Regions from separate parts of the Thauera sinica genome, predicted to be linked through region 1. Evidence: predicted binding sites of a transcription regulator. Region 1 holds the regulator's gene; each other region holds the start of a gene.
The links. Region 1 encodes FNR, which switches genes on or off when oxygen is low (the NO sensors DNR and NnrR bind a similar motif). Its sites were predicted from a motif close to TTGANCTAGNTCAA; they were not measured.
Positions count from the first base shown of each region.

Region 2: a site for FNR is predicted at 4,172-4,185, ahead of napF (ferredoxin-type protein NapF). Genes of this name have one in related genera too.
Region 3: a site for FNR is predicted at 3,849-3,862, ahead of paaN (phenylacetic acid degradation protein PaaN). Genes of this name have one in related genera too.
Region 4: a site for FNR is predicted at 3,104-3,117, ahead of nirJ (heme d1 biosynthesis radical SAM protein NirJ). Genes of this name have one in related genera too.

Region 1 is NZ_CP023439.1:2,945,598-2,952,804, forward strand. It holds gene hemN (oxygen-independent coproporphyrinogen III oxidase) at 1-1,332, opposite strand, end outside; gene fnr (fumarate/nitrate reduction transcriptional regulator Fnr) at 1,476-2,216, shown strand; gene CCZ27_RS12720 (SirB2 family protein) at 2,245-2,643, opposite strand; gene CCZ27_RS12725 (Crp/Fnr family transcriptional regulator) at 2,742-3,422, shown strand; gene CCZ27_RS12730 (rhodanese-related sulfurtransferase) at 3,482-5,098, opposite strand; gene CCZ27_RS12735 (LysR family transcriptional regulator) at 5,195-6,118, shown strand; gene CCZ27_RS12740 (ABC transporter ATP-binding protein) at 6,234-7,058, shown strand; gene CCZ27_RS12745 (acyl-CoA dehydrogenase family protein) at 7,070-7,207, shown strand, end outside.
Region 2 is NZ_CP023439.1:4,333,440-4,340,646, reverse strand. It holds gene CCZ27_RS19095 (exonuclease domain-containing protein) at 1-598, shown strand, start outside; gene CCZ27_RS19090 (Crp/Fnr family transcriptional regulator) at 644-1,336, opposite strand; gene CCZ27_RS19085 (histidine kinase) at 1,527-3,440, shown strand; gene narL (two-component system response regulator NarL) at 3,437-4,081, shown strand; gene napF (ferredoxin-type protein NapF) at 4,257-4,778, shown strand; gene CCZ27_RS19070 (chaperone NapD) at 4,775-5,029, shown strand; gene napA (nitrate reductase catalytic subunit NapA) at 5,031-7,207, shown strand, end outside.
Region 3 is NZ_CP023439.1:4,091,780-4,098,986, reverse strand. It holds gene paaH (3-hydroxyacyl-CoA dehydrogenase PaaH) at 1-1,330, opposite strand, end outside; gene paaG (2-(1,2-epoxy-1,2-dihydrophenyl)acetyl-CoA isomerase PaaG) at 1,327-2,124, opposite strand; gene paaN (phenylacetic acid degradation protein PaaN) at 2,135-3,802, opposite strand; gene paaX (phenylacetic acid degradation operon negative regulatory protein PaaX) at 4,396-5,346, shown strand; gene CCZ27_RS17885 (IclR family transcriptional regulator) at 5,489-6,277, shown strand; gene CCZ27_RS17880 (ABC transporter substrate-binding protein) at 6,421-7,207, shown strand, end outside.
Region 4 is NZ_CP023439.1:1,536,377-1,543,583, reverse strand. It holds gene CCZ27_RS06790 (NnrS family protein) at 1-187, opposite strand, end outside; gene CCZ27_RS06785 (cytochrome D1 domain-containing protein) at 256-1,806, opposite strand; gene nirJ (heme d1 biosynthesis radical SAM protein NirJ) at 1,845-3,053, opposite strand; gene CCZ27_RS06775 (penicillin acylase family protein) at 3,232-5,421, opposite strand; gene CCZ27_RS06770 (NAD-dependent epimerase/dehydratase family protein) at 5,418-6,401, opposite strand; gene CCZ27_RS06765 (acyl-CoA reductase) at 6,421-7,207, opposite strand, start outside.

The sequences.
Region 1 (7,207 bases):
CATGGCGATGCCTCGCACCAGCAGGCGGCCGGCGGGCAGCACGCTGATCCAGTCGCCCTCGATCTTCAGCAGGCCGGCCTCCTGCATCTCGGCCAGGTCCTGCAGCTCTTCGGCGAAGTATTCGCGGAAGTTGATCAGGTGGGCGATCTCGATCGACTGCATCGACAGCTCGAAATGGCACATCAGCGCCTGGATCACCGCCCGGCGCAGGAGATCGTCGGCGGTGAGTTCGATGCCGCGCAGCACCGGCAGTTCGTCGCGGTCGAGCGCGTCGTAGTATTCGTCGAGCGTCTTCACGTTCTGGGAATACACCGGCCCCACCTTGCCGATCGCCGATACGCCGAAGGCCAGCAGATCGCACTCGGCCTGGGTGGAATAGCCCTGGAAATTGCGGTGCAGGCGCCCCTGGCGCTGGGCGATGGTGAGTTCGTCGCCGGGCTTGGCGAAGTGGTCCATGCCGATATACACGTAGCCGGCTTCGGTCAGCCGCCGGATGCCGAGCTGCAGCAGTTGCAGCTTCGCGTCCGGCGTCGGCATGTCGCTCATGAAGATGCGCCGCTGCGGCTTGAACAGGCCCGGCAGATGCGCATAGCTGTAGAGCGACACGCGATCGGGCGCGATCTGCAGCACCTGCTCCAGCGTGCGGTTGAAGCTGATCACGTTCTGCTTGGGCAGGCCGTAGATCAGATCCATGCTGACCGACTTGAAGCCGGTCTCGCGCGCGGCATCGATGACGAGCTTGGTTTCGTCGACGCTCTGGATGCGGTTGACCGCCTTCTGCACGTCCTCGGCGAAATCCTGCACGCCGACGCTCATACGGTTGAAACCGAGATCGGCGAGCAGCTTCACCGTGTCGAAATCGACCTTGCGCGGATCGACTTCGATCGAGTATTCGCCGTTGGGCACCAGCGTGAAGTGCTCGCGCACCGCCGCCATCAGCTCGCGCATCTCGTCGTGGGACAGGAAGGTGGGCGTGCCGCCGCCGAGGTGCAACTGGGTGACCTGCCGGCTACCTTCCAGACAGGCCGACTGCATCGCGATCTCTTTTGCCAGATATTTCAGATACTTCGCCGAGCGGCCATGATCCTTGGTGATGATCTTGTTGCAGGCGCAGTAGTAGCAGATCGTGTTACAGAACGGGATGTGGAAGTATAATGAGAGCGGTTTGCTGACCCCGCCGATCACCCGCTTCGCCAGCCAGGCCTTCAGCGCATCGGCGTTGAAGGCTTCGACGAAACGGTCTGCGGTAGGATAGGACGTGTAGCGCGGGCCGTTGATGTCGAAGCGGCGAATCAGTTGCGGATCGAATATGAGTTCGTTCGGGCTGGTCATTGTCGTGCTGCGGGTGTACTGCGGGGATGTGCCAAACAATGGCAGATCACCCTCGTTTTGTGGTTGACGTGGATCAACGGCGCCCGGGATGGGCCGACGTCGGCCGTCCGCGATCCGAACTAGGGAAACAAGATTTCGTGCAGATGAAGGCGGCAGCTCCCATCACGATCAATGGGCTCAAGGCGTCGTGCTCGCAGTGTAACCTCGTTGAGCTGTGTCTGCCGTTCGGAATGTCCGAGGACGATCTGAACCGTCTCGACGAACTGGTCGGCGCGCGGCGCAAGATCAAGCGCCAGCACAGCCTGTACCGCGCGGGCGACACGTTCGAAGCGATCTACGCGATCCGCGCCGGCTCCTTCAAGACCGACGTGCTGCTGGAGGATGGCCGCGACCAGGTCACCGGCTTCCAGATGACAGGCGAGATCCTCGGCCTGGACGGCATCAGCACCGAATCGCATTCGTGCAACGCCATCGCGCTCGAGGACAGCGAAGTCTGCGTGATTCCCTACGCCAAGCTCGAGGAGCTGTCGCGCGAGGTCGAAGGCTTGCAGCATCAGTTCCACAAGGTGATGAGCCGCGAGATCGTGCGCGATCACGGCGTGATGATGCTGCTGGGCTCGATGCGCGCCGAGGAGCGCCTGGCCGCCTTCCTGCTGAACATGTCGCAGCGCTTCACCGCGCGCGGCTTCTCGCCGGCCGAGTTCCACCTGCGCATGACGCGCGACGAGATCGGCTCCTACCTCGGGCTGAAGCTCGAGACGGTGTCGCGCGCGTTCTCGCGCTTCCAGGAAGAGGGCCTGGTGAGCGTGCAGCAGAAGCACATCCGCATCCTGGACGCCGCCGGGCTGAAACGCCTGCTGCAGCACCAGTCCGGCAGCCGCTGAGGCGGGCGCTGCCGGCCCGCGCACGGATTCAGGCGGCCCCGCCCAGCGCCGCCAGGTAGCCGAGCGGATTCTTCGTCAGCGCCACCGACACGATCCACAGGAAGACCGCCGTCGCCGCCGCAAACGCGGCGCCCCTGACCGCAAGCGTGCGTCCGCGCTTGAGCGCCACCGCGCCGAGCACGATGTAGGCGATCAGCCCGAACACCTTGGCCGTCACCCAGTCGGCGACGAAGGGATACTGCCCGATCATGGCTGCCAGCACGAGGGCGCTGCCGAGCAGCAGGGTGTCGACGATGTGCGGCAGAACCCGCGTCAGACGGTGATGCAGCAACCCGCTGCCGCTCAGCATCCACGTCCCGCGGAGCAGGAAGCCCAGGCCGCTCAGGACCACGCAGGTGACGTGCAGGTGCTTGATCGCGAAATACATTCCTTCTCCTGAATCTCGAACGCGCGGGCTCTGGTACTTGGGGAAGCGACCCTAACACGAGCGCGCTAAAATTGCTTCTCACTACGGAGAGCATGCTGATGGCCACCTCGCCTGTCGATATCCCCACCCTGCTGCGCCGCATCCCGCTGTTCAGCGAATTGTCCGATGCCGATCTCGATCGCGTCCTGCGCTTTGCACGCGAACGCCGTCTGGCACGCGGCGAGGTGCTGTTCCAGCGCGGCGACCTGCCGCACGGTTTCTACTTTCTGGTCAGCGGCCAGGTGAAGCTGGCGTTCTCGTCCGCCCAGGGCACCGAGAAGGTGGTCGAGATCCTCGGCCCGATGCAGAGCTTCGGCGAGGCGGTGATGTTCATGAACCGTCCGTACCCGGTGTTTGCCGAAGCGCTGAGCGAAAGCGTACTGCTGCACATCGGCCAGGCCGTCGTCACCGAGTTGATCGAGCAGGATTCGAAGTTCGCCCTCAAGCTGCTGGCAGGCATGTCGGTGCGCATGCACGGTCTGGTGAGCGACGTCGAAACCTATTCGCTGCGCTCCAGCGTCCAGCGGGTGATCGGCTACCTGCTGCAGCAGGCCGACGGCGACAAGCCCTGCGAATTTGCGCTGCCCACCAGCAAGCAGGTCATCGCCTCGCGGCTCAACCTGACGCCCGAAACGCTGTCGCGCATCTTCCACGACCTCTCCGACGCGCGCCTGATCACCGTGCAGGGCAAGCACATCACGCTGCACGATCCGGTCCGCCTGGCCCGTTACCAGAGCTGAAAGCCTGTTCCCGATTTTCTGCGCAAAAGTGCCAGAAAAGCGAGATGTATGAACTGCATCTAGACCACCCGGAAGCCGTGCGTGCCGTCGCGGGCGAGTTGCCCGACCAGCCCGAACTCCCAGTCCAGGTAGGCCTGCATGGCGGCGGCGGTGTTGTCCGTGCCCTCGTACGGCCGGCGGTAGCGGTCGATGGGCAGCGATGCCAGGCGGGTCTCGCCGTGCTCTTCCGGCAGGCCGGCGGCGAACCACGCGGCATTGCCGCCGTCGAGCAGCAGGACCTCGGCATCCACCAGCGCCTGCAGTTCCGGCACCACGAACTGCGCAAGCTGACTGCTGCCGCAGGTGAGCACGTAGCGCGCCACCGATGGCACGGATTTCAGCGCGTCCGACAACTGCGAACGCAGCGCGAACCAGGCGCCCGGAATGTGCCGGCGGCGGTAGTTGGCGCTAGTGGTGAAATCGAGCACGGCGACGTCGTCGCCGGCCGCCTGCCAGCGCGCCAGCGTTTCCGGCTGGATGCGGCTCGCCGCGGGCGGCTGCGGCAACGGCGGCGCCCACGGTCCGCTCGCAACGAATTCCCCGGCCCCGGCGCCGTCCAGCACATGCACGTCCCAGCCCATCTGCGCCAGCCAGGAAGCGCTCATGTTGGCACGCACGCCGTCGCTGTCCGCCAGCACGATGCGGGCGCCGCGCACCGGCGCCACCATTTCGGTTTCCTGCACCAGTTGACCGCCCGGCACCGGACGGAAGCCGGGCAAGTGTCCGGCTTCGTATTCCTCCGGCGTGCGCACGTCGAAGAAATAGGTGGTGCGGCCCTGCTGGCCGCGCCAGCGGTCCACCTCGGCCAGCGTGGCGCGGCGCACGCCGGCGCGCCCGGCCAGCGCATGCGCACGTGCCGCGGCATCCGCGCGCGTCGCCTCGCCCGCCTCCGGGAAGCGCCGGCCGGCGCCGCGTTCGAGTTCGAAGCCGGCCAGCGTCCAGCCTATCGTGCCGTTGCGCAGCGCTGCCACCGGGTTGGGAATGCCGGCGTTGATCAGCGACTGCGTGCCGATGATGCTGCGCGTGCGGCCGGCACAGTTCACGATGACCCGCGTGTCCGGCCGCGGCGCCAGTTCGGCGATGCGCAGCGCCAGTTCGGCGCCCGGCACGCTGGTCGAGCCGGGGATGGTCATGGTCTGGTATTCGTCGAAGCGGCGCGCATCGACGATCACCACGTCGGCGCCGGCGTCGATCAGCGCCCGCACTTCTTCCGCCGGCAGCGACGGCGTATGGCGCTCGGCCTCGACCAGCTCGCCGAACGCCTTGCTCGGCACGTTCACGTCGCGGAACAGTTCGCCGCCGGCCGCCCGCCAGCCTTCGACGCCGCCGTCGAACACCGCGACGTTGGTGTAGCCGAGCGCGCGCAGGCGCCGCGCGGCGAGTTCGGCCAGGCCCTCGCCGTCGTCCAGCGTCACGATGGGCGCGTCGCGGCGCGGCAGCTTGGCGTAGGCATCCAGTTCGATGCGCGCCAGCGGAAGATTGGCGGCGAACAGCGGGTGCGCCTGCGCGTGGGGGTCTTCCTCGCGCACGTCCAGCAAGGCGATTTCGCGGCGTTCGAGCAGCGCGGCGCGCACGGCAGCATAGCCGGTCAGCGGGATGTCCCGGCGCGCGGCCGGGGACGGGACGGAATGGGTCATATGAACAAAATCCTGTGGACGGAAACCATGCGGGGAGCGCATGATATATCGCATTAAATATATGTTTTATCCATTTTTTTGCTATCCATACGCACCATGAGCATAAAGATCGACGATCTTGTTTCCTTTGTTGCCACGGTACGCCACCAGTCGCTGTCGCGTGCCGCCGACGCGCTCGGACTGACCCAGCCGGCGGTCACCCGCCGCATCCAGAGCCTGGAAGAAAGCCTGGGCACGGTACTGCTCGACCGCGACACCAAGCCGCCCAAGCCCAATGCGCTGGGCCGGCGCGTGTTCGCCCAGTGCGAACAGGTGCTGCGCGAGGTCGATAATCTGAAGGCGCTGGTGGAAACCGAAAGTACACCGCAGGGCACGCTGCGCCTGGGCATCACGCAGTCGGTCGCGGAAATCGGGCTGAGCGGCCTGCTGGACGCGTTCAAGCTGCACTATCCGACACTGGAAGTCGAACTGGGGACGCGCTGGAGCGCCGACCTGGTCCGCCAGTTGGAACGCGGCGACATCGACGCCGCCGCGGTCATGCTGCCGGCCGGTACCGAATTTCCGCCCACCCTGGCCGCCCGCCACCTGATGCCGGTCGACATGCTGGTGGTCGGCGTCGCCGGCGGCGCGCCGACCGAGCCGGGACCGTACCGACTGGCCGATCTGCGCGACAGCAAATGGATCGTCAACCCGGACGGCTGCGGCTTCCGCGCCCGGCTGCAGCGTGCGCTCACCGATCTGGGCCTGCCGCTGCACATTGCCATGGACGCCTTCGGCACCGAACTGCAGTTGAAATTCGTCAGCGAGGGCCTCGGCCTGGGCCTGGCCACGCGCGCCCAGCTCGAACGCAGCCAGTACCGCGGCCGCATCCGCGAGCTGCCCATGCTCGACTTCAATCCGTCTACCGAAATGTGGCTGGTGCACAATCGCGCTCCGGGCAACCTCAAGCGCCCGATAGAACTGTTCGCCGACACGGTGGCGGCAATGTTCGACGTACGCGACGCCGTCACCGCCGCGTAAACGTGTGCGCGCACCCAGATCATACAAAGAACGAATATAACGATATAAGTATAATTCGTTTGTGGCATTAATATGCCTTCATTAGCATCGCTCCAACTTCTTCGGAGCGATGCCAATGAGCGCGTCCATCAACAAATTCAGGAGCGGCGGCGGCGCGCCGGACCAGCCGGCCGCGGTCAGCCTTCGCGGCGTAGCCAAGCGCTTCGGGCCGCGCGCGCTGTTCGAACGGCTGGACCTGGACATCGCCGCCGGCGAGTTCGTCGTGCTGCTCGGCCGCAGCGGCTGCGGCAAGACCACGCTGCTGCGCCTGCTCGCCGGCCTCGACCGTGTCGACAGCGGCCATGTACAGGTGCCGCCGGCGCGCGCCGTCGTGTTCCAGGAACACCGGCTGATGCCATGGAAGCGCGTGCTGCGCAACGTCATGCTGGGCGTGCGCAGCGCCGACTCGCGCTCGCGCGCCGCGCAGGCGCTGGCCGAGGTCGGCCTGACCGAACGGCTGGACGCGTGGCCGGCCACGCTGTCCGGCGGCGAAGCGCAACGCGTGGCGCTCGCCCGCGCGCTGGTGCGCGAACCCGAACTGCTGCTGCTGGACGAGCCTTTCGCCGCGCTCGACGCACTGACCCGCATCCGCATGCACCAGTTGGTGCAGGCGCTGTGGCTGGCGCACCGGCCCGCGGTACTGCTGGTGACGCACGACGTCGACGAGGCGCTGCTGCTGGCGGACCGCATCCTGGTGCTGGAACGCGGCCGATTCGTCGCCGACCAGCGCATCCATCTGCCGCGGCCGCGCAGCGCGGACCTCGCCGATTTCCGCGCGCTGCGCCATCGCCTGCTCGGCTGGCTCGGACTGGACGACGGCGCCGACGCAGATGCAACCCGATCCGGTCATCCACGGGCTGGCGACACCGCCGGTCTGCGCGTGGCCGCCGCTTACGACTGACCGATACCTCCATGCCTTCCCCGCAAACCCTCGCCGTCATCGACACGACCCGCCCCGCCGACACGCAACCGCATACGCTGGCCGCCGCGCTGGCCACCGAATTCGCCGCCACCGCCGCGCACTACGACCGCGCCAATCTGTTCCCGCAC
Region 2 (7,207 bases), 1.4 Mb from region 1:
GAAGCAACTGCGCCCGCCGGGCAACCGGCTGCCGGAGGCGGGCGACGGCGCATTCGCGCTGCGCCTGGTCGCCAACCGCAAGCGCGCGCCGATCTACGAGCAGGTGCCGATCGCCGGCACCGATCCGCAGGACTGGGAAGACCTGTGCGGCGCGTTCCGCAACCGCCGCGAGGCCGACAACCTGCTGCGCGAACTGGCCCTGCTGTACCGCCTGTGCCCGCGCCGGCTCGGGCTCGAACCGGGCACGAGCGGCGCCTGTTCGGCCCACGCGGCCAGGCGCTGCGCCGGCGTGTGCGCCGGGCGGGAATCCATGGCCGAGCACGATGCACGGCTGGCGGGCGCGCTGGCCGCGGCGCGCGTCAAGCCCTGGCCCTGGCCCGGGGCGGTGATCGTGGCGGAGCGGCACGCCGCCAGCGGCCGCGAGGCTTTCCACCTGTTCGATCTGTGGTGCCATCTGGGCAGCGCGGACCGGCGCGATGCGCTGCCGGCCCTCCATGCCGCCGCCGAGCGCCGTTTCGACCTCGACACCTGGCGGATGCTGGGCCGCTGGCTGGCGGTGCCGGCGCATCTGGCCGCGGTCGAGCCGATCACCCGCTGACCGGCGTGCCGGCACGCGGCGGCGCCTGCGGTTCCGGCGGAGACGCTACTGCGCGGCGCAGTTGCGCAACTGCGAAAGCTTGTCCAGCACCACCCGGCGGCGGCCTTCGGTGCGGATCAGGCCCTCGCGCGCGAAGCGCGACAGCACGCGGGAAAAGGTCTCGGGCGTGAGGTTGAGCTGGGCGGCGATGGTCTGCTTGTCGCTGGACAGGTGAATCTCCCAGCGCTCCGCATCCTCGGGGGCGAGCTGGGCCAGGTACTGCGCCACCCGCTGGGTGCTGTTGAGCTGCACACAGAGCTGCAGGTGGGCCATCAGTTCATAGGCCGCGGCGGCCAGCCGCATGGTGATGGCCTGCGCGAAGGCCGCGGTCTCGGCCATCGCATGGCGGAAAGCGGCCACCGGCACGACCAGCAGGCGGGTCTGGCGCTGGGCCTGGACGGTGGCCATGTAGTGGCGGCCGAGCAGCGCCGCTTCCTCACCGTAGAGGTCGCCGGCGCCGACCAGCCGCAGCAGCTTCTCGTTGCCGGAGGGGGACAGCAGGACGCACCGTACCTCGCCGTCCAGAACGATATGGATGCTGGTGGCGACGTCCTGCGCCTGTGCGAGAATCTCGCCGCGCTCCGCGCGTATCAGCTTGGAACCCGAGAGCAGCCGGTGCAGCGCACCGTCGGCCAGCAGATCGAAGGGCGGGATGCGCCGCAACTGCGGGATGGACGGCGCCGGGATTTCGTAATGCATGCTTCGTCACTCCTTGACGATGACGCACAGGGCGTGGCGATGGTGTGAAGTCTAGATGTGATGAAGTCCATATCCAATGCGCTGCCGCGGCGCATTCGAGGCATGCCGTACCTCCAAGGAGGTATTCGGGGGCGGATGCATGTCGCATGGCGCGGCGCTCCGGCGTGCGGGGTTCGACAGGAGGAAGGCCATGGGGCTGATGCTGCCGCGCTGGCTCGTGCGGCATTCGATCCTGCTGGTGGTGGCGCTGGCGCTGATCGCCCTGGCGCTGATCGGCCTGGCCGGCATGAGCGCGTCGGTCATGGTCGCCGAAGGCATGCGCGGCAGTGCGAGCGCCATCAACGTCGCCGGCAGCCTGCGGCGCCTCACCCACCGGGTGGCCGGACTGGTCGCCACCGACGCGCTGGGCGGCGGCCTGTCCGGCGAGCGCGTGCACGGGGCGATCGACGATTTCGAACGCGGCCTTGCCCATCCGGCATTGCAGCGGGCCGTGCAGCGCAACCCCGGCGGCCTGTTCGCCGCCACCTACCGCGGCATCGATGTCACCTGGCACACCAGCCTGAGGCCGCGCCTCGAGGCGACGATGGGCGAGAAGGCGCCGATGGCGCAGGAGAACGTCGAGAAACTGCTCGTGGAGGTCGATCTCTTCGTCGGGCAGCTCGACACGCTGGTGACCGTGCTCGAGCAGGACACGGAGGCCCGCATCGCCGACCTCAAGCAGATTCTCGCCGCCGCCATCGCCGCCATCCTGGTCGTCATCGCGCTGGCCCTGCTGATGCTGCATCGTTCGGTGCATCGCCCGCTGGTGGATCTGCTGCGGGCGGCGCAGGGGATCGCGCGCGGCAATTTCTCCGCCCGCGTGACGCACGTCGGCTACGACGAACTCGGCCGCGTCGGGGCCACCTTCAACCTGATGGCCAACGAGATGTCGCGCCAGTACCAGACGCTGGAACAGCGCGTGGCCGACAAGACGGCCGCGCTGCAGCGCTCGAACCGCTCGCTGGAACTGCTCTATCACGCCATCGCGCGCCTCTACCAGACGCCGACCGCACCCGAAGCCTACGAGGCGACGCTGCGCGACATCGAGCAGATCGCCGGCCTGGCGAGCAGCTTCGTGTGCATCGAACCGCGGCACGACGGGCCCGCCACGGTGATCGCCTCCACGCTGGGCGCCTGTCCCGAACGCCTGGCCCTGGGCGATGCCGCCTGCGGCGCGTGCCGCGCGTCGGCGCACCCGCTGCGCATCGATCCGCCGGCGCGCGAGGCCGAACTGCTGCGCATCCCGCTGCGCGACCGCGAATACCACTACGGCATGCTGCGGCTCACCCTGCCCGCGGGGGCACGCCTCGAGGACTGGCAGTTCCAGCTCGTCGAGGCGCTCACCCGCCACATCGGCATGGCGCTCGGCGCCGCCCGGCGCGGCGAGCAGGAGCGCCTGCTCGCGCTGCAGGAGGAGCGCTCGGTGATCGCGCGCGAACTGCACGACTCGCTGGCGCAGGCCCTGTCGTACATGAAGATCCAGGTCAGCCTGCTGCAGCCGCTGCTCGGCGACCCCGCACGCGCGGCCGAGGCCGCGGCGGTGCTGGCGGACCTGCGCGAGGGCATCGGCGCGGCCTACCGCCAGTTGCGTGAGCTGCTGGTGTCCTTCCGCCTCGAACTGTCGGGCGACTTCCCGACCCTGCTGCGCGAGGCGGTGCAGGAGCACGCGGCCCGCGGCGGCGTGCAGGTCGAACTGAGCACCCGGCTCGCCGACTGCGGGCTGAGTCCGAACCAGGAAGTCCATGTGCTGCAGATCGTGCGCGAAGCGCTGTCCAACATGGTGCGCCACGCCAATGCACGGCGGGCGTCCGTGAGCCTGTCGTGTGGCCCCGGCGGCGAGGTCGGCGTCGTCATCGAGGACGACGGCGTGGGTCTGGGCGGATCGCCTGCCGATCCGTGGCAGCATCACGGCCTCGCCATCATGCGCGAACGCGCGCGCGGCCTCGGCGGCACGCTCGAGATCAGCCCGCGGCCTGGCGGCGGCACGCGGGTCGGCCTGCGCTTCATCGCCAGCCACCACGCGCCGGCACCCCTTCCCCCCGCCCTGGAGAACCCGCTTCGATGAGCGAGCAGCAACGCGTCCTGATCGTCGACGACCACCCCCTGTTCCGCAAGGGACTGGCGCAGATGCTGCAGACGATCCCCGCTTTCCGCCTGGTCGGCGAGGCGGCCGGCGGCGCGGCAGGACTGGTGCTGGCGCGCGAACTCCAGCCCGACCTGATGCTGCTCGACCTCAACATGCGCGACATGGGCGGCATCGAGGTGCTGCGCAGCCTGCGCGCGGCGCAGTCGGACGCCTGCGTGGTCGTGATCACCGTGTCCGACCGCGCCGCCGACCTCGTCGCGGCGCTGCAGGCCGGTGCGGACGGCTATCTGCTGAAGGACATGGAGCCCGAGGCGATGATGGCCGCGCTGCGCGACGCCGCGGCCGGGCGCATCGTCGTGTCGGAGCAGCTCACCCACCTGCTCGCCGCCGCCCTGCGCGGCGACAACCGGCCGCACACCGCGGCGGCGGCCGGACTCACCGAGCAGGAAGTGCGCATCCTCGAGAAGATCGCCGCCGGCTTGTCGAACAAGCTCATCGGGCGCGAACTCGACATCGCCGAAGGCACGGTGAAGGTCCACGTCAAGCACATCCTGCGCAAGCTCGAGCTGCGCTCGCGGGTCGAGGCCGCGGTGTGGGCGGTGGAGCACCTGCGCCGCTGAGCGCCGCACGGGCGGGCTCCGGCCCGCCATCCCCGGCTGCGAGGGCAGGCGTTTTCCCGTTGTGAAAAAACCCCTTCCGCGGGTGCAGGCTTGATGCGAATCAATGGCCCGGTTCGCGTCATGGCCTTTAATGCGAACGATCAGTTGCCGGGAAGAGCCTGTGGAAGCCGCCTCGATGTCGCGCCGTGGTTTTCTGCGCGGACGCGTGAATGCCGCTGCCGCCACCGCCCAGCGTCCGCCGTGGGCGCGGGACGAGGCCGATTTCGTCGCCCACTGCACGCGCTGCGCTGCCTGCATCGACCACTGTCCGACGCAGATCCTGGTGCGCGCCGACGGCGGCTATCCCGCCGTCGACTTCGCCGGCGGTGAATGCACCTTCTGCGGCGAGTGCGTCAGCCGCTGCGAACCCCGCGCGCTGTACCGCGAGCAGGCCGAGGATCCCCCCTGGACGCTGCGCGTGCGCATCGGCCAAGCCTGCCTGGCGGCGCAGGGCGTCGAGTGCCGGGTCTGCGGCGAAGCCTGTCCGGCCGCCGCCATCCGCTTTCGCCCGCGCCTGGGCGGGGTGGCGCTGCCCGTGCTCGAGACCGATGCCTGCAACGGCTGCGGCGCCTGCTCCGGGCCCTGTCCGGTGCGGGCGATCGAGCTGCGGTCCATGGATGCAGATGCGATGAACGCCCCCACGGAGGTCAAGCAATGAAGGTCGCAAGTCTGGTCGTGCGGGCGATGCCCGCCGATTTCCCCGAAGTGCAGGCAAGCCTGCGCGGCATCCCGGGCGTCGAGATGCACGGTGCGTCGGCCGAGACCGGCAGGATCGTCGTCACCGTCGAAGACGGCGAGGGCTGGTCGGTCGCCGATTCCATCCTGGCAGTGAACATGGCGCCGAAAGTCCACGGCGTGACGCTCGCCTACGAATACACCGACGAAGGTCTCGAACATCTGGAGGCATGAAATGACCATGGATCGACGCGAATTCATCAAGACCAACGCGATTGCGGCCGCGGCGGCCAGCGCCGGCATCGGCATCCCGGTGGTCGCGGAAGCGCAGACCAGGAGCCCGGACGGGACCCGGATCCGCTGGGACAAGGCGGCCTGCCGCTTCTGCGGCACCGGCTGTTCGGTGCTGGTCGGCGTGCAGAACGGCCGCGTGGTGGCGACGCAGGGCGACCCGGATTCGCCCGTCAATCGCGGCCTGAACTGCATCAAGGGCTACTTCCTGTCCAAGATCATGTACGGCGAGGACCGGCTCACCAAGCCGCTGCTGCGCATGAAGAACGGCAAGTACGACAAGAACGGCGAGTTCACGCCCATCACCTGGAACCAGGCGTTCGACATCATGGCCGAGAAGTGGAAGGCCGCGATGAAGGCCAACGGGCCGGATTCGATCGCGATGTTCGGCTCCGGCCAATGGACGATCTGGGAAGGCTACGCCGCCTCCAAGCTCTACAAGGCGGGTTTCCGCACCAACAACATCGACCCCAACGCGCGCCACTGCATGGCCTCCGCGGTGGCGGGCTTCATGCGTACCTTCGGCATCGACGAGCCGATGGGCTGCTACGACGATATCGAGAACACCGACACCTTCGTGCTGTGGGGTTCCAACATGGCCGAGATGCACCCCATCCTGTGGAGCCGCATCACCGACCGCCGCCTGTCCAAGGACGGCACCGAAGTGCATGTGCTGTCGACCTTCGAGCACCGTTCGTACGAACTGGCCGACAACCCGATGATCTTCGTGCCGCAGACCGACCTGGCGATCCTCAACTACATCTGCAACCACATCATCCAGACCAAGCGGGTGAACACCGCCTTCGTCAATCGCAACGTCAAGTTCAAGGTGGGCGAGACGGACATCGGCTTCGGCCTGCGTCCGAACCATCCGCTCGAGGCCAAGGCCGCGAGCAACGGCTACCCGGACGCCGAGGGCAAGCCCAAGGGCGACACCGGCGCGGCCAGGGACATCGGCTTCGACGAGTTCGCCAGGTTCGTGTCCACCTACACGGCCGAGCATGTCTCCAGGCTGTCCGGCGTGCCGGTGGACAGGCTCAAGCGCCTCGCCGAGGTCTATGCCGACCCCAAGCGCAAGGTGGTGTCGTTCTGGACCATGGGCTTCAACCAGCACACCCGCGGCACCTGGGTGAACAACATGATCTACAACGTCCATCTGCTGGTGGGCAAGATCAGCGAGCCGGGCAACAGCCCGTTCTCGCTCACCGGCCAGCCCTCGGCCTGCGGCACGGCGCGCGAAGTCGGCACCTTCGCCCACCGCCTGCCGGCGGACATGGTCGTCACCAATCCGGTGCATCGCGCCCATACGGAAGAGATCTGGAAGCTGCCCGAGGGCACCATCCCGGCCAAGATCGGCCTGCACGCGGTGGCCCAGAGCCGGGCGCTGAAGGACGGCAAGATCAAGTGCTACTGGACCACCACCACCAACAACATGCAGGCGGGGCCCAACGTCAATGGCGAGATCTATCCGGGCTGGCGCAATCCGGAAGCCTTCGTCGTGGTGTCCGACGTGTATCCGACGGTGTCCGCGCTGTCGGCCGACCTGATCCTGCCGAGCGCGATGTGGGCCGAGAAGGAAGGCGCCTTCGGCAATGCCGAGCGCCGCACCCAGTTCTGGCGCCAGCAGGTACCGGCGCCGGGCGAGGCGAGGTCCGACCTGTGGCAGTACATGGAGTTCTCCAAGCGCTTCAAGGTCGAGGAGGTGTGGCCGGCCGAGCTGATCGCCAAGAAGCCGGAATACAAGGGCAAGACGCTGTTCGACGTGCTGTACGCCAACGGCCAGGTGAACAAGTTCCCGCTCGCCGACGTCGAGAAGGCCAACGGCCACGCCATCAAGGGCTACATGAACGACGAATCGAAGGTGCTCGGCTTCTACCTGCAGAAGGGCCTCTTCGAGGAATACGCCATGTTCGGCCGCGGCCACGGCCACGATCTCGCCGACTTCGACCTCTACCACAAGACGCGCGGCCTGCGCTGGCCGGTGGTCGAAGGCAAGGAGACGCTGTGGCGCTTCCGCGAGGGCTACGACCCGTACGTGAAGTCCGGCGAGGGCGTGAAGTTCTACGGCCACAAGGACAACAAGGCGGTGATCTTCGCGCTGCCCTACCAGGACCCGCCCGA
Region 3 (7,207 bases), 1.1 Mb from region 1:
TGGCGACGGTGCGCATCACCGCCAGGCCCGGTGTGTCGCCGAGGCGGCACACCGCGAAGCCCGCGGCCTGCAGCAGGCCGATGGCCGCGCCCACCGCCGGCGCCCAGCAGTTGATCGCCGCGCCCACCGCGATGCGGGTGGCGGTGGCGTAGTCGAGCGCGAGGTCGATCAGCACCACGTTGGCGATGCCGGTGTCGGCCGCGCGCTGGGTGGCGGTGCGGCCGTCGGTGACGAAGACCACCGCGCCGCCCGCCTCGGCGATGCGGCCGTCGGCGGCCTCGCCCCAGGCGTAGGCGATGCCGCGCTCGTGCAGGCGGTCGGCGAGCGCATGCGCCGCGGCGGAATGGCCGTGCAGCACGATCGCTTCGGGCGCGTTCTGCGCGACGGCGATCTTCGGCTCCGGCCGCTCGGCGCCTTCGCCGTAGGCGTAGAAGCCACGTCCGCTCTTGCGGCCGTGAAAGCCCGCATCGACCAGTTCCTGCTGGATCAGCGAGGGGGTGAAGCGCGGATCGTTGTAGAAGGCGTTCCACACCGAGCGGGTCACGGCGAAGTTCACGTCGTGGCCGATCATGTCCATCAGCTCGAACGGCCCCATGCGAAAGCCGCCGGCGTCGCGCATGATCGCGTCCAGCGTGGCGCAGTCGCCGCCGCCTTCGTTGAGGACGCGCAGCGCCTCGGCGTAGTAGGGCCGGGCCACGCGGTTGACGATGAAGCCTGGCGTCGAGCGCGCATGCACCGGCGTCTTGCCCCACGCGGCGGCGGTGGCGAACAGCGTGTCGGCCACCGCCTCGTCGGTGGCCAGGCCGGACACGATCTCGACCAGCGCCATCAGCGGCGCGGGGTTGAAGAAGTGCAGGCCGGCCAGGCGCCCGGGGCGCCGGAGCGCCGAGCCGATGGAGGTCACCGAGATCGACGAGGTGTTGGTGCCGAACAGGCAGCCGTCGCCGACGATGCCTTCCAGGTCGCGGTACAGCGTCTGCTTGGCTTCCAGGCTCTCGACGATGGCCTCGACGACCAGCGCGGCGTCGGCGAGGTCGGTCAAGCGCTCCACGGCGATCAGGCGCTCGCCGGCCGCGCGGGCGGCGTCGGCGCTCATCCTGCCCTTGTCGGCGAGCTTGCCGAACTGGCCGCGGATGCCGTCGATCGCCTTGGCGGCGGCGCCGGGCCGGTTGTCCAGCAGCTTGACGACGTGGCCGGCGGCGGCGGCCACCTGGGCGATGCCGGCGCCCATGGCACCGGTGCCGACCACCGCGACGATGGCCGAGGCGTCGAGCGCGGCGGCGGGAGGCGTGGCGGTCTGGGGATTCGTCACGGTATGCGTCACGCTCATTCCCCGGTGAACTTCGGCGCGCGCTTTTCCATGAAGGCGGCGACGCCCTCGGCGTAGTCCGGGCTCCAGCCCAGCTCGCGCATGAAGCCGCCTTCGAAGGAAAGCTGTTGCTCCAGGGTGTGGCCCGGCGCGGCATGCATGGCCTGGCGGGTGCGCACCAGCGCCTTGGTCGGCATGGCGGCGAGCTGCGCGGCCGTCGCATCCACCCTGGCAGCGAACTCGGCGTCGTCGTAGGCGGCCCAGATCAGGCCCCAGTCGGCGGCCTTGTCGGCGGGCAGCTTGTCGGCCAGCATGGCCAGCCCCAGCGCGCGGGCCATGCCGACGCGCTGCGGCAGGAACCAGGTGCCGCCGGTGTCCGGAACCAGGCCGATCTTGCTGAAAGCCTGCAGGAAGGAGGCGGAGCGGGCGGCCAGCACCAGGTCGCAGGCCAGCGCCACGCTGGCGCCGGCGCCGGCGGCGATGCCGTTGACCGCCGCGATGGTGGGCACGCGCAGGTTCTGCAGGCGCAGCACCAGCGGCTTGTAGTTCTTCTCGACGATGTTGCCGATGTCCGGCATGCGGCCGCCGGGCTGCGTCGCCATGTCGGGGTCGGCCAGGTCCTGGCCGGCGCAGAAGGCGCGGCCGGCGCCGGTCAGCACCAGCACGCGCACCGACTTGTCGGCCTGGACGGCATCGAGCGCGTCGCGCAGTTCGGCGTGCATCTCGCCGGTGAAGCTGTTGAGCTTGTCCGGGCGGTTCAGCGTCAGCCGGGCGATGCCCGCATCCACCGAAAAGAGGATGTTCCTGTATTCCATGGTCCGCTCCTCAGACGTGGTAGCGGCGCTGGACGACGCGGAAGCGGTTGGCGACGAAGGCCGAATCCGCATACGAGGCGTTGGCCGCCGGGTTGCCGCCGGTGCCGTGGTAGTCGGAGAAGGCCGCGGACTGGTTCACGAACACGCCGCCGGTGAGGTTGATGGACAGCGCGACCTTGCTGCGCCAGGTGGCCTCGGTCATGGCGTCGATCACGTCCTGCTTCGTCGAATACACGCCGACGGTCAGCGCGCCGTGGGTGCCGACCACGCGCTCGGACAGCGCGATCGCCGCGGCGGTGTCGGCCACCTTGACGATGAAGCTGATGGGGCCGAAGCGCTCTTCCATGTAGGCTTTTTCGTCGGCCGCGTCGCAGGCCAGCAGCACCGGCGTGCGCACCTTGGCGCCGGGGAACTCGGGGTTCTCGAGGGCGGTGGAGGCCAGTACGACCTTGCCCAGCGCGCCGCTGTCGGCCACGCCGATGCGCTCGGCGGTGTCGGCGGACTGGATCGCGCCCAGCACGGCATGCGCCACCTCGGGCTTGGACAGGAAGCGCTCGATGGCCTTGGCCAGATCGGCGCAGAACTCGTCGTAGCTCTTGTGGCCGTCGTCGGTCTCGATGCCGCCGGCCGGCACGAAGATGGCCTGCGAGGTGGTGCACATCTGGCCGGAATACAGCGACAGCGTGAAGGCGAGGTTGCCCAGCATCGCCTTGTAGGCGTCGGTGGAGTCGATGACGATGTTGTTGACGCCGGCCAGCTCGGCATAGACCTGGGCCTGGCGGCAGTTGTCGATCAGCCACTGGCCGAACACGTTGCCGCCGGTGAAGTCGATCGACTTCACCGCCGGGTGGGTGGCGAGCGCCTGGGTGGTGGCGCGCTTGGCGGCCACGCACAGGCTCACCAGGTCGGGGTCGATGCCGTTCTCGGCGAGCACCGCGCGGATCGTGCGCACGGTGATGGCCGCCGGCAGGATGGCGTTGCTGTGCGGCTTGACGATCACCGCGTTGCCGGTGGACAGCGCCGCGAACAGGCCCGGATAGGTGTTCCAGGTCGGGAAGGTGCCGCAGCCGATCACCAGGCCGATGCCGCGGCCGACGATCTGGAAGTGCTTCTTCATGGCCAGCGGCGGGTTCTTGCCCTGCGGCTTTTCCCACGCCGCCTCGGCCGGCACGAAGCCCTGCTCGCGCCAGGCGTAGGCGACGGCCTCGAGGCCGCGGTCCTGCGCGTGCGGGCCGCCGGCCTGGAAGGCCATCATCCAGCCCTGTCCGGTGGTCATCATGACCGCATGCGCGATCTCGAAGCTCTGCCTGTTCAGCCGCTCCAGGATCTCCAGGCAGATGCCGGTGCGGCCGTCGGTGCCCATCGCCTGCCAGCCCTTCATGGCCTCGAGGCCGGCGGCGATCAGCGCGTCCGGCTCGCACACCGGATAGCCGACGTCCAGCGCCACGCCGTAGGGAGAGGCTTCACCCCCGTGCCAGCCGGTCTGGCCCGGCTGACCCAGTTCGAAGTGCTTGCCGAGATGGGCCTCGAAGGCCCGCTTGCCTTCCTCCGGCGCCGTCTCGCCATACAGCCTGGGGCTCGGCATCTCGGGGAAGGGAGACCAATATCCGCGCGTGGAGATGGCGTTAAGGGCGCTCTCGAGGGTGGCGCGGTGTTTTTCGAACAGGGGATGAGTCATTCGTCTCTCTCCGTTGGGGTTATGGGTGTAAACGATACGAATGGATTTGATGGATGTCAATGCATGGTATCCAATCTGTTGGCCGCCATGGGGCGTATTTCTGTAATGAGGAATCGGTTACCAGAAAAGAAAAACTTTTAAAAACATAAAATTGAAAGAGTATGGGCCGCCATTTTTTGCCGATCGTCATTTTTCATGGCGTCTTGCTTACTTCTGATTCGGGTGTATTTCGATACCAAAAACTAGAAATATTTATATGTTTGTGTATCATTAAATGGCCGTTCCGCCAGAGCCGTTGGCGCGGGTCCGGCGTCTCCCGGCCGTTCGGCTGGAGCGATGCCGCCGCCCGGGGGCGGGATGGTCCGGGCCGTTCCGGCATCGTCCCGGTGAACATGCTTCGTGTCCCTCCTTCCCGGTCGGCAGGCCGCCGGAAAGCGGCGGCCATCCAGCTTTCTTTTTACGCCTGCAGAACCCGTCCATCCACCACCATGTCGACCGCCCATTCCGCCGTCCGACGCAGCGCCGACGCTATCCGGCACACCGGCGAATCGATAGACTCGCTCACCGCAAGTCAAGTCCCGTTCGCAAATCCGGTGTCCACTCCCATCCACAAACGTCTCGACGAGTTCCGCCAGCTCGACCGCGTGCAGGCGGGCTCGCTGATCATCTCGGTCTTCGGCGACGCGGTCGTGCCGCGCGGCAGCCGCATCTGGCTCGGCAGCCTCATCCGGCTGCTCGGCCCGCTGGGCCTGAACGAGCGGCTCGTCCGCACGTCGGTGTTCCGCCTCGCCAAGGACGAATGGCTGGGCAGCGAGCCCGTCGGCCGCCGCACCGACTACCTGCTGACGCCATCGGGCCAGCAGCGGTTCGAGGATGCCTCCCGCCACATCTACGCCTCCAGCACGCCGCAATGGGACCGCCGGTGGCGCCTGATCGTCGTCGTCGGCGAACTGGGCGGCAGGGAGCGGGAGCGGCTGCGCCAGGCCCTGTTCTGGCAGGGATTCGGTGCGCTGGGCGCGGACTGCTTCGTCCATCCCAGCGCGGAGCTGATCGCGGCGTTCGATGCGCTGGTCGCCGAGGGGCTGGCCGACGTCCTGCCGCGGCTCAAGCCGCTGCTGGCCGCCGACGCGACGCTGGGCACCGCGGCGAGCGATGCCGAAATGGTCCGCCGCGCCTGGAACCTCGAGCGCCTCGCCGGCATGTACGCCGACTTCGTCGGGCGCTACCAGCCCATCCTGCAGCAACTGCGCGACAGCGCGGGCGACGTGGACGACGAGAGCGCCTTCCTCGTGCGCACGCTGCTGATCCACGACTACCGCCGCCTGCTGCTGCGCGACCCGGAACTGCCCGACGCGCTGCTGCCCGCCGAATGGCCGGGCCAGAAGGCGCGCCTGTTGTGCAGGGAGCTGTATCGCCGGCTGCTGGCGCCATCCGAGCGTCACCTGGACGCCCATTTCCAGTTGGCCGACGGGCGCACGCCGGAGGCCGCGCCGTTGCTGTTCGAGCGCTTCCGCGACGTCGACCCGCTGCTGCAGCCGCTCTGACCGTTCCGGCGGCGCGGCCGCGCCGTGCGGCGCCGGTCGGGCAGATGGAGAAGGGCTGCGCGGCGGTTCTTCTCGCCTGCGAGTTGTGTTACACGTAAAGAAACGTTTTCTTTATTTTGTAATCACGTCGGAAAGGCCGGGCATGAGCGAAGAACTGGAAGGCAAACACGGAGTGCAGTCGCTCGAGGTGGGCATGGCCATCCTGCGGGCGATGGCGGCCGGCAAGCGCTCGATGATGCTGAAGGACATCGCCATCGCCGCCAGCATGCCGCCCTCCAAGGCGCACCGCTACCTCGTCAGCCTGATCCGCAGCGGGCTCGTCGAGCAGGACAGGCTGACTTCCCGCTACGACCTCGGGCCGTTCGCGCTCAACCTGGGCCTGGTCGCACTGGACCGCATCGACCGCATCCGGCTGGGGCTTGCCGCCATCACCGACCTGCGCGACGTCACCAACGAGACGACCTCGCTCGCCGTATGGAGCGACGACGGCCCGGTGGTGGTGCGCTGGGAGCGTCCGCGCCGCCCGATCACGGTCAACGTCGTGACCGGCACCAGCCTGTCGCTGCTGTCCTCTGCCGCGGGGCGCGTGTTCGCCGCCTGGCTGCCCGAACGGCAGACCGAGGCCCTGCTGCTCAAGGAGATCGAGGCCGGCAAGGCGCCGGGCGTGGCCAGCCTCGCGCAGGCCCGCGCAGTGCTCGCGGAGGTGAGGGAGCAGGGGGCGGCCATCCTGTCCCGCGGCTACTTCGCCCGCGGCGTCGAGGCCGCCGCCGCGCCGGTCTTCAACTTCAAGAACGAGATCACGATGTCGATCGCGCTGGTCGGCGTCGAAGGCTCGATGGACCTGACCCCCGGCAGCCCGACCCTGGACGAACTGCGCCGCGCCACCCACGAACTGTCGCTGCGGCTGGGCGCATCGGCCGACACCGCCTGATGCCTCGTTGCGATACAACTTTTTCGCTTGACGAGTTCTTTTGTCTCATTTCTAATACGCAGAACTTATTACGCGATTCAGAATAATGGTCCGCCGTCGCCACCGATGCGCGGCCCGTCGCCAAAACCCATGGAGGAGAAACCATGAAGCTGCGTAACACCCTGATGGCCGCCCTCGGCCTGGCCTTTGCCGCTACAGCCGCCCGCGCGGACATCAACGTCGGTGTCGTGCTCTCGGCAACCGGCCCGGCCGCTTCGCTGGGCATCCCGGAAAAGAACACCATCTCCCTGCTGCCCCAGACCATCGGCGGCGAGAAGGTGAACTACATCGTGCTCGACGATGCCTCCGACACCACGACCGCGGTCAAGAACGCGCGCAAGCTCGTGGCCGAGAACAAGGTGGACGTGGTGATCGGCTCCACCACCAGCCCCGCCTCGCTGGCGATGATCGACGTCGTCGCCGAGGCGCAGACGCCGATGATCTCGATGGCGGCATCCGCCCGCATCGTCGAGCCGATGGACGACAAGAAGAAGTGGGTGTTCAAGACTCCCCAGAACGACCTGCAGATGGCCACCGCGATCATCGAGCACATGGCCGCGAAGAACGTCGGGAAGGTCGCCTTCATCGGCTTCGCCAACGCCTACGGCGAAGGCTGGTACGAGCAGTTCAAGAAACTCGCCGACGTGCGCGGCATCGAGATCGCCGCCAACGAGCGCTTCAATCCGGCCGACACTTCGGTCACCGGCCAGGCGCTGAAGCTGATCTCGGTGAAGCCCGACGCCGTCTTCATCGCCGGTTCCGGCACGCCGGCCGCGCTGCCGCAGAAGGCGCTGCGCGAGCGCGGCTACAAGGGCGTGGTCTATCAGACGCACGGCGTGGCCAACAACGACTTCCTGCGCATCTGCGGCAAGGACTGCGAAGGCACGCTGC
Region 4 (7,207 bases), 1.4 Mb from region 1:
CATGCCACCAGATGCCGGGCATCCGGGTATGCAGCACGCCGGAGTACACCAGCGCCCAGATCGGGATGGCGACGACGGAGAACAGCACGGCGAGCAGGTAGAAGGGGCGGAAGCCGAGCGCGAACAGCGAGAAGGTGTCCGGCGGGATGCGGTGGGAGGTGGGTTCGTCGAGTCGTATCAGTGCCATGGCGTGTCGGGCTCTCTCTATCGGTACGGCGGCCGCGCCGGCGGGCGGGCCGCCTGTGTCATTGTCGTTCAGTGGCTGGTGCCTTCGTCGCGGCTGATCTTGTTCCACACGTTGTACTTGCCGACGGGCTTGCTCATCGGCAGGCGCTTGACCTCCTTCAGGCTCTGCGCGTCGTAGACGATGACCGCGCCGTCGTTCTCCCACAGGCTGGCGAGCGCGTAGCGGCCGTCGCGGGTGAATTCGATGTGGGCGAGCGTCTTGCCCGGCTCGCCGGCGATCTCCTTCACCACTTCCAGCGTGCGCTTGTCGATGACCTGCAGGATGTGCTTGGCGTCCTTGCTCATCATCGAATCGACGAAGGCGTAGGCGCTGTTGGAGTGGCTGCGCAGGAAGAAGCCCGGGCCGCGCGTCGGGATGCGCCGGATCACCTCCCAGCTCGCCATGTCGATCACGGTGACTTCGCCCGACTTCAGGTTGGTGCTCGCCATCACCGTGCGCGGCTTGCCGTCCGGCCCGGTCCAGTCCCAGGTGATGCCCGAACCCAGGTGCGGCATGCCGTCCAGCGGCAGGTTCGCCACCTTCTTGCGCACGTCCAGGTTCACCACCTGGCCCACGCCCTCGCGCGAGGCGCCCATCAGTTCGGAATAGTCCGGGGTGAAGAAGAAGTCGTCCAGCACCTCGTCGAGGACCGTGCGGCGCGGGTTCAGGTAGCCGGGGATGAAGCTGCCCTCGCGCTGCTTGAAGTCGTGGACGAAGCCGACGGGAATGTCCTCGACCGCCTTCGTGTAGCTGATCTCCCACACCTCGGGCACGTCCTTCAGCGCGGCGATGAAGGACTGGCGCGGCGTGGCGTCGTACACCGCGGACACGCGCGAACTGCGCTTGCCGTCGCGGTCGAGCGCCTCGATCGACTTCACCAGGTTGAGGTCGCCGTCGAGCAGCACCAGCGTGTTCGGCAGGTAGTTCGCCACCGCCACGTGCTTGCCGTCGGGCGACACGGCGACGTTGCGGGTGTTGATGCCGGCGCGGATCTCGGCCACCACCTTCAGGTTCCACATGTCGAACTTGGTGACCCAGCCGTCGCGCGAACCGAAGAACACGTAGCGCCCGCCGCCGGCGAACTTCGGCCCGCCGTGCAGCGCGTAGCGCGACTGGAAGCGGAAGATGGGCTCCAGCCGGTCGCCGTCGAGCACGCTGACGTGGTGGTCGCCCGCCTCCACCACCAGGAAGAGATTGAGCGGATCGGCGGCGAACACCGGCTTGTCGCCCAGCGTCTTCGGGTCTACGTGCTGGATGCGCGAGGCGCGGATGTCCGCCTCGGTCCATGCCGGCGCGGGCACCACCGGCGTGTAGATCAGTTCGGCGAGCGCCGCGATCTCGTCCCTGGAAAGCTGCCCGCCGAAGGCCGGCATCTGCGTCGCCGCGCGCCCGCCCCCGATCACCTGCACGGCCTCGGCCTTGCGCAGCCGCGCCAGGTTGTCCGGCAGCAGCGCCGGCCCCATGCCGCCGAGCCGGTCGGGGGAATGGCAGCTCGCGCAGTGCTGCAGGTAGAGCGCCGCCGCATCGGCGCGCGCGCCGCCCTCGGCGGCGAACGCCTGCACGGCGAAGATCGCGACCATCGCCAGCACCCACAGCACGATCACACGGACGAAGGGCTTCATGCGTCCACCTTCTGCAGCCGGACCCAGGGCGTCGTCACCACCCGCTCGCGGCCGTAGTCGGCCGGGGTGACGCCGATCTCGTCGTCGCTCAGGTAACAGGCCGGGTCTTCCGCCCACGGATTGCCCGTGACCTGGCCGGCGCGCACCCTCGAGCTGCCGTTGCAGATGTCGATGTGGCGGCAGGCGCCGCAGCGCCCCTCCAGCCGGCGCGGATGCTGCTTCAGCCCGGCGAGCAGCGGGTCGGAGAGATCGTTCCAGATCTCGCCGAAGGCGCGCTGGCGCACGTTGCCCAGCGGCACGTGCCACCACATCGTGTCGGGATGCACCACGCCGAGGTTGTCGATGTTGGCCACGTTCACCCCGCTGGCGTTGCCGCCCCACTGCCGCAGCTTGGCCTCGACGTGCGCCACGCGGTCGGGAAAGCGCCGGCGCACCCAGTGCAGCAGGAACACGCCGTCGGCGTCGTTGTTGCCGGTGACGAAATCCTTGTCGATGCCGCGCCGGTGCAGGTCCAGGCAGGTCTCGAACAGCAGTTCCATCGCCTCGCGCGTGGTGCGGTGGCGCGCATCGCCGGCGCGGTGCTTGTTGCCGCGCCCGGCATAGTTCAGGTGCGAGAAGTAGAACTTGTCGATGCCTTCGTCCTCCACCAGCTTCAGCAGGCCCCGCAGATCGTGGGCATTGCCCTCGGTCATCGTATAGCGCACGCCCACCTTGATGCCGCGCGCCAGGCACAGCCGGATGCCGGCCAGCGAGGCGTCGAACGCGCCCTGCTTGCGGCGGAAATGGTCGTGGGTGGCGCCGATGCCGTCCAGGCTGACGCCGACGTAGTCGAAGCCGATGCCGTCGATCGCGTCGATGTTGCCCTCGTCGATCAGCGTGCCGTTGGACGACAGCGCCACGTAGAAGCCCATGCCCTTCGCGCGGCGGGCGATGTCGAAGATGTCCGGCCGCAGCAGCGGCTCGCCGCCGGACAGGATCAGCACCGGCACGCGGGCGGCCTTAAGGTCGTCCATCACCTTGAACACCTCGGCGGTATCCAGCTCGCCGGGGAAATCCTTGTCCGCCGAGATCGAGTAGCAGTGCTCGCAGGTCAGGTTGCAGCGCCGGATCAGGTTCCAGATCACCACCGGGCCGGGCGGATTGCGGCGCGGTCCGGCGGGCGTGGGATGGTCGAGTTCGCGGATGAAGTGCGAGATGCGGAACATGGGGCTTCTCCTGTATGCGCCGATTACAACCGAGCGCATCAGGCAAGAAAATGATGCCGGTCAAGGGCACCGGCACGACGCGCCGCCCGCCAGCGGTGGATCGCGCGCATCCCCTGCAGCGCCGGCGGCCACCACACCGCACCGAGCGCGAGTACGGCCGCCGGCATAGAGCAAGCAGCTACGGAAAGCGGAAAACGTAACGCCGTCCTGAGCGCCAGCGGTGCAGGTGACGTTTCAAGAAGAAACCGAACGGGTTCCCGCTGTTGGGCATGTTGGAGAGAAAGAGGTTGTCCGCACCCGGAGCAAGATCGAAGACCATCTTGAAGCTGGTGCCGAAACTATAGGCGCTCCCTCCCTCACCCCCTTGCCCAGCCGTCAGGAAATCGCAATTGCGCCGCAAGGCCGAAACCGTCTCACGGGAACCGCCCTCGAATGGATGGGACGCAGACAACAACCGACGCAGCAGAGGATATCGGCGCAAGGTGTGGCGGTAATCGACGCTCGGAGCGCTTGAATCGGCGGCCTGTGCGGCCCGGAAAGCCTGGCGAATGAGGTGCTCCAGTGTTTCGGTCCGAGGCCAGTCGGCATCCGGCTCGAACAGGATCGCCAGTAGATTCCAGCGATGTGCCGGCCACAGGTCGAGATAGCGGGTCGCCAGCGGCAATGGCAGTGCGCTGGCCAACAGGTTGACACACAGGGTTTCGACCCAGCGTTCGAACAGCAGTGCCGGTTCCGTCTGCCGTGTATCCCCGCGCCAGCCGGCCAGGGGCGAAGCGGCGCGGTCGGAATCCTCCAGCGCGGCCCACAACCGAGGCAGCCAAACCTCGGCGCAGACGTCGACGCGATCATCCTGAATCGCGCTGAAGGCGGCCGCGTCAAGGCGAGGTGTCGCATCCAGCAAAGTCCGGATGCGACGCGCCCGTGACGGCGGATGCCAACGGTTGGAGAGATAAGGAGAGGCGGCGAATTCGGGTGAATATTGGTTGGCGTACATCACCGCATCTTCTGCCGGATTGAATTGCCGGGGCAGATCGTCGAATGGAACATACCCCTGCCACGCCCAGCGCACATCTTCGAGCGGCAAGACGAGACTGCCCGCCGCTTCACGCCCGGCGGCCCGGATCGGAAGCAGGCCGTAGATCTGGGTACCGATGTTGTCCTGTCCGTCGGCGTAGGCGGCAAGGCCCGGTGAGTTCTGTAACCGGGCCATTGCGACACGGAATTCATCCCAGTTGCGGGCGCGATTCAGCGCGTGCAGGCTGACGGACCCCAATCCCTGGTCGAGCGCCGGCCAGCGCAGAAATAGTCCGATGCCCCCTCGTTCAGTCAGTAATTGTCCGCCCGCGAAACCGTAGGTATCGTGACGCTGGCTCTTGCCGCCACGCAACCCGATGTCGCTCTCCCGGTGTGTCAGCGCCTGCCAGCCCTGGCTCGTCTTGACGCGTCGGCGAGGCAGGTCGACCTCGCCCCAGAAAAGGTCTTGATTGTCCATCATGACGCCGGTCATACCCCAGGCAATGTCCGGGTTGCGACCGACGACGATTCCCGGCGCACCCGGGAAGTTGGAACCGAAGGCATCGAGCCCCTCGGCCGAGCGCAGGTGGAAGATCAGATTGAAGCCGGGATTGACAAGCCCCATGTGCGGATCGTTGGCAAGCAGCGGAAAACCGCTGCGAGTTCGCCGCCCGCGCACGGCGAAGACATTCGAGCCGATGTCCGGTGACTCCAGCCCCAGCCGCTCCAGCCCGGCCTTGGCCGAAAGCAGCAGTTCCTCGAGCGCGCCTGCAAACTCGATGGTCAATGCTGTCGGCAAGGAGGGATAGGTCGCGCCGGCCTCGTCGATACTGGAAAACAAGCGGGCGGACCGGCGTGTTCCGAGGGCGGAAGTCACGAGCGTGTGATAAAGCTCAAACTGCCACGCGGAATTGATGAAATATTTGAGCTGCGCAACCAGATACGCATCAATCAGGCGGAAGGGCTGTGGCCGGTAGCCCAGCGCCAGGAATTCCGGCGGCAACAGCCTGGTTTCGGCCAGACCCTGGTTGATGCCATCCACGTAGGCTTGCAAGTGCTCACGTTCGGCGGCGCCATCCGGGTCGTCAGCCGCCCGTTCGGCCAATGCAGTGAGATCGAGGCTACGCTGGAAGCGGTCCGTCGACAGCGCAGTCCGGCCCAACACTTCTCCCAGCCGGCCGCTCGCCAGCCGCCGGGTGAGATCCAGTTGCCAGAGGCGCAACCGGGCACTGGCATAGCCTTGCGCGTAGTAGACGGCTAGATGGCTGTCACCATCGACAACTGCCAACTGTGGGTGGGAAAGATCGACGCGGGCGGCTCCATAGCCGCTTTTCAACAGGATGCCGCCCGTCATACCCGATTTCCGGCGGTGCGAAGGCTGCGCACATAGGCGTCGAAGCGGGAGTCGAATTCATCGCAAACCTGCTGCCATGGCCAGCCCAGTTCAGCCTCGGCTCGGGCACTGCTGTATAGGTAGGTGCTACCGTCCATGACCCGCAAGGTTTCCCTCGACAGCGGCAGGCGCAGGCCGAGCGGGCGCAGGGCGTCACAGAGCCGGGCTGGCCAGCGTAGCTGCTCGGGGGTGACCGTCCGGGGTGTCGGCAGGTGGCAAATCTGGGCGGCCCGAGTGATCAGTTGCTCCATCCCGACCGTCTGTCCGGTCAATAGATAATCCCGCCCACATACGCCCTGCTCGACCACCCGCCTGAGGCCATCGCACAGGGCTTCAACGGAGCACAACTGAAAGCGGCTCCCGCTCGCGACCTGGGCGGGCAGCCGGCCTTGCACGAACTGCCCAAGGGCCTGCGCCAAATCGCTACCGTCGCCCGACCCAAATACTCCGCCGGGAATGGCAATCATGAGCGGAACGCCTCTTCCCTTGAGCACCTCGGCCAAGCCGTGTGCAACGTGCTTGGTCTGCTCGTAAAAAGAACGGAAGCGGCCATTATGGCGCTGCGATTCGTCACCCAACCGCCCGAAAGTTTCGCCCAAGGCTGCGGTACTGCTGACGTGCACGATACGCCCTACGCCTCCCCTCCAAGCAGCGTGCAGAACGCGCCGCGTGCCTTCGATGTTGGAGGCGGCCATCTCGGCCCGGTCTACATTGCCGATGCGATAGCGTGCTGCAAGGTGAATGAGGGCATCGCAGGCTGCGAGTTCGTCCTGCCAGCTTTCCACCCCAGCCAGGTCGCCGCGAACCAGCCGCGCCGACCCCGGTATATCGACAGCGACGCCGGGGCGGACCAAGGTAATGATTTCATGCCCAGCCGCCGCCAGATGCTGCGTCAGATGCCGGCCGATGAAGCCATTCGCGCCAGTGAGAAATATCTTCATGCTGCGTACCGCATAGTGATCATTGCGTGTCACAACTCACGAAACTGACCCATTGGGCCAATTCCCAATGCCCATCGTGGGGCGCGGTCACAGGACGTTCGTGCATGCGTCCCAGGCGGCAGCGATGCAGCGCTGCCGCCTCCACCGGGCCGACGGCCGGCGATGGCCAGATACCCAGGGTCTGCAAGGGTAAAGAGGGCTCCTGCAGCTTCTCCAAGCCACCGACGATCAGACGGAAACCTCGTGGCATCCAGTACGCCACATCGGACGGCGAGCGTGTAACGGCCCAGCCCGTACCGGCATCGAGGGCGACGTCGACCGGCTCGCCCAAGCGTGCCAGGAGCCGCAACTCCTGCGCCTTGATCGACTGCTGCAGGCGAATTTCCTCCGGTAACGGCGGCATGACCGCCAGCCGCGCCGCCAATGCCGCAAACAGGGCTTCCGCTGCCGCCGCACCGGGGGTCAGCACGAACTGGGGAGAACTGCAGACGTTCTGCAGGAACAGGGTCGTGTCCCGTATCAGGGCATCGATACAGGCTGCCTGTTCTGTCGTCGAGACAGGCCACTCGGCAATGCAGGCCGCGCTCATCTGCGGGCCGTATTCGATCAGCCGCACGCGCTGAGCGGCAGCTCGGCGGTAATGTCGAATCAGCGCCTCGCTTCCGGCCAGCACGACGCCATCGACGCCTGCCAGCAATTCGGCATCGTTCTGCCCCTCGCTGCTCCAGTCGGCGATGCGACATGCTGCTTCATCCCAGCCCAGGGCATCCCGCAAGCTTCGCAGTGCCGCCAGGCCGGCCCGGGAC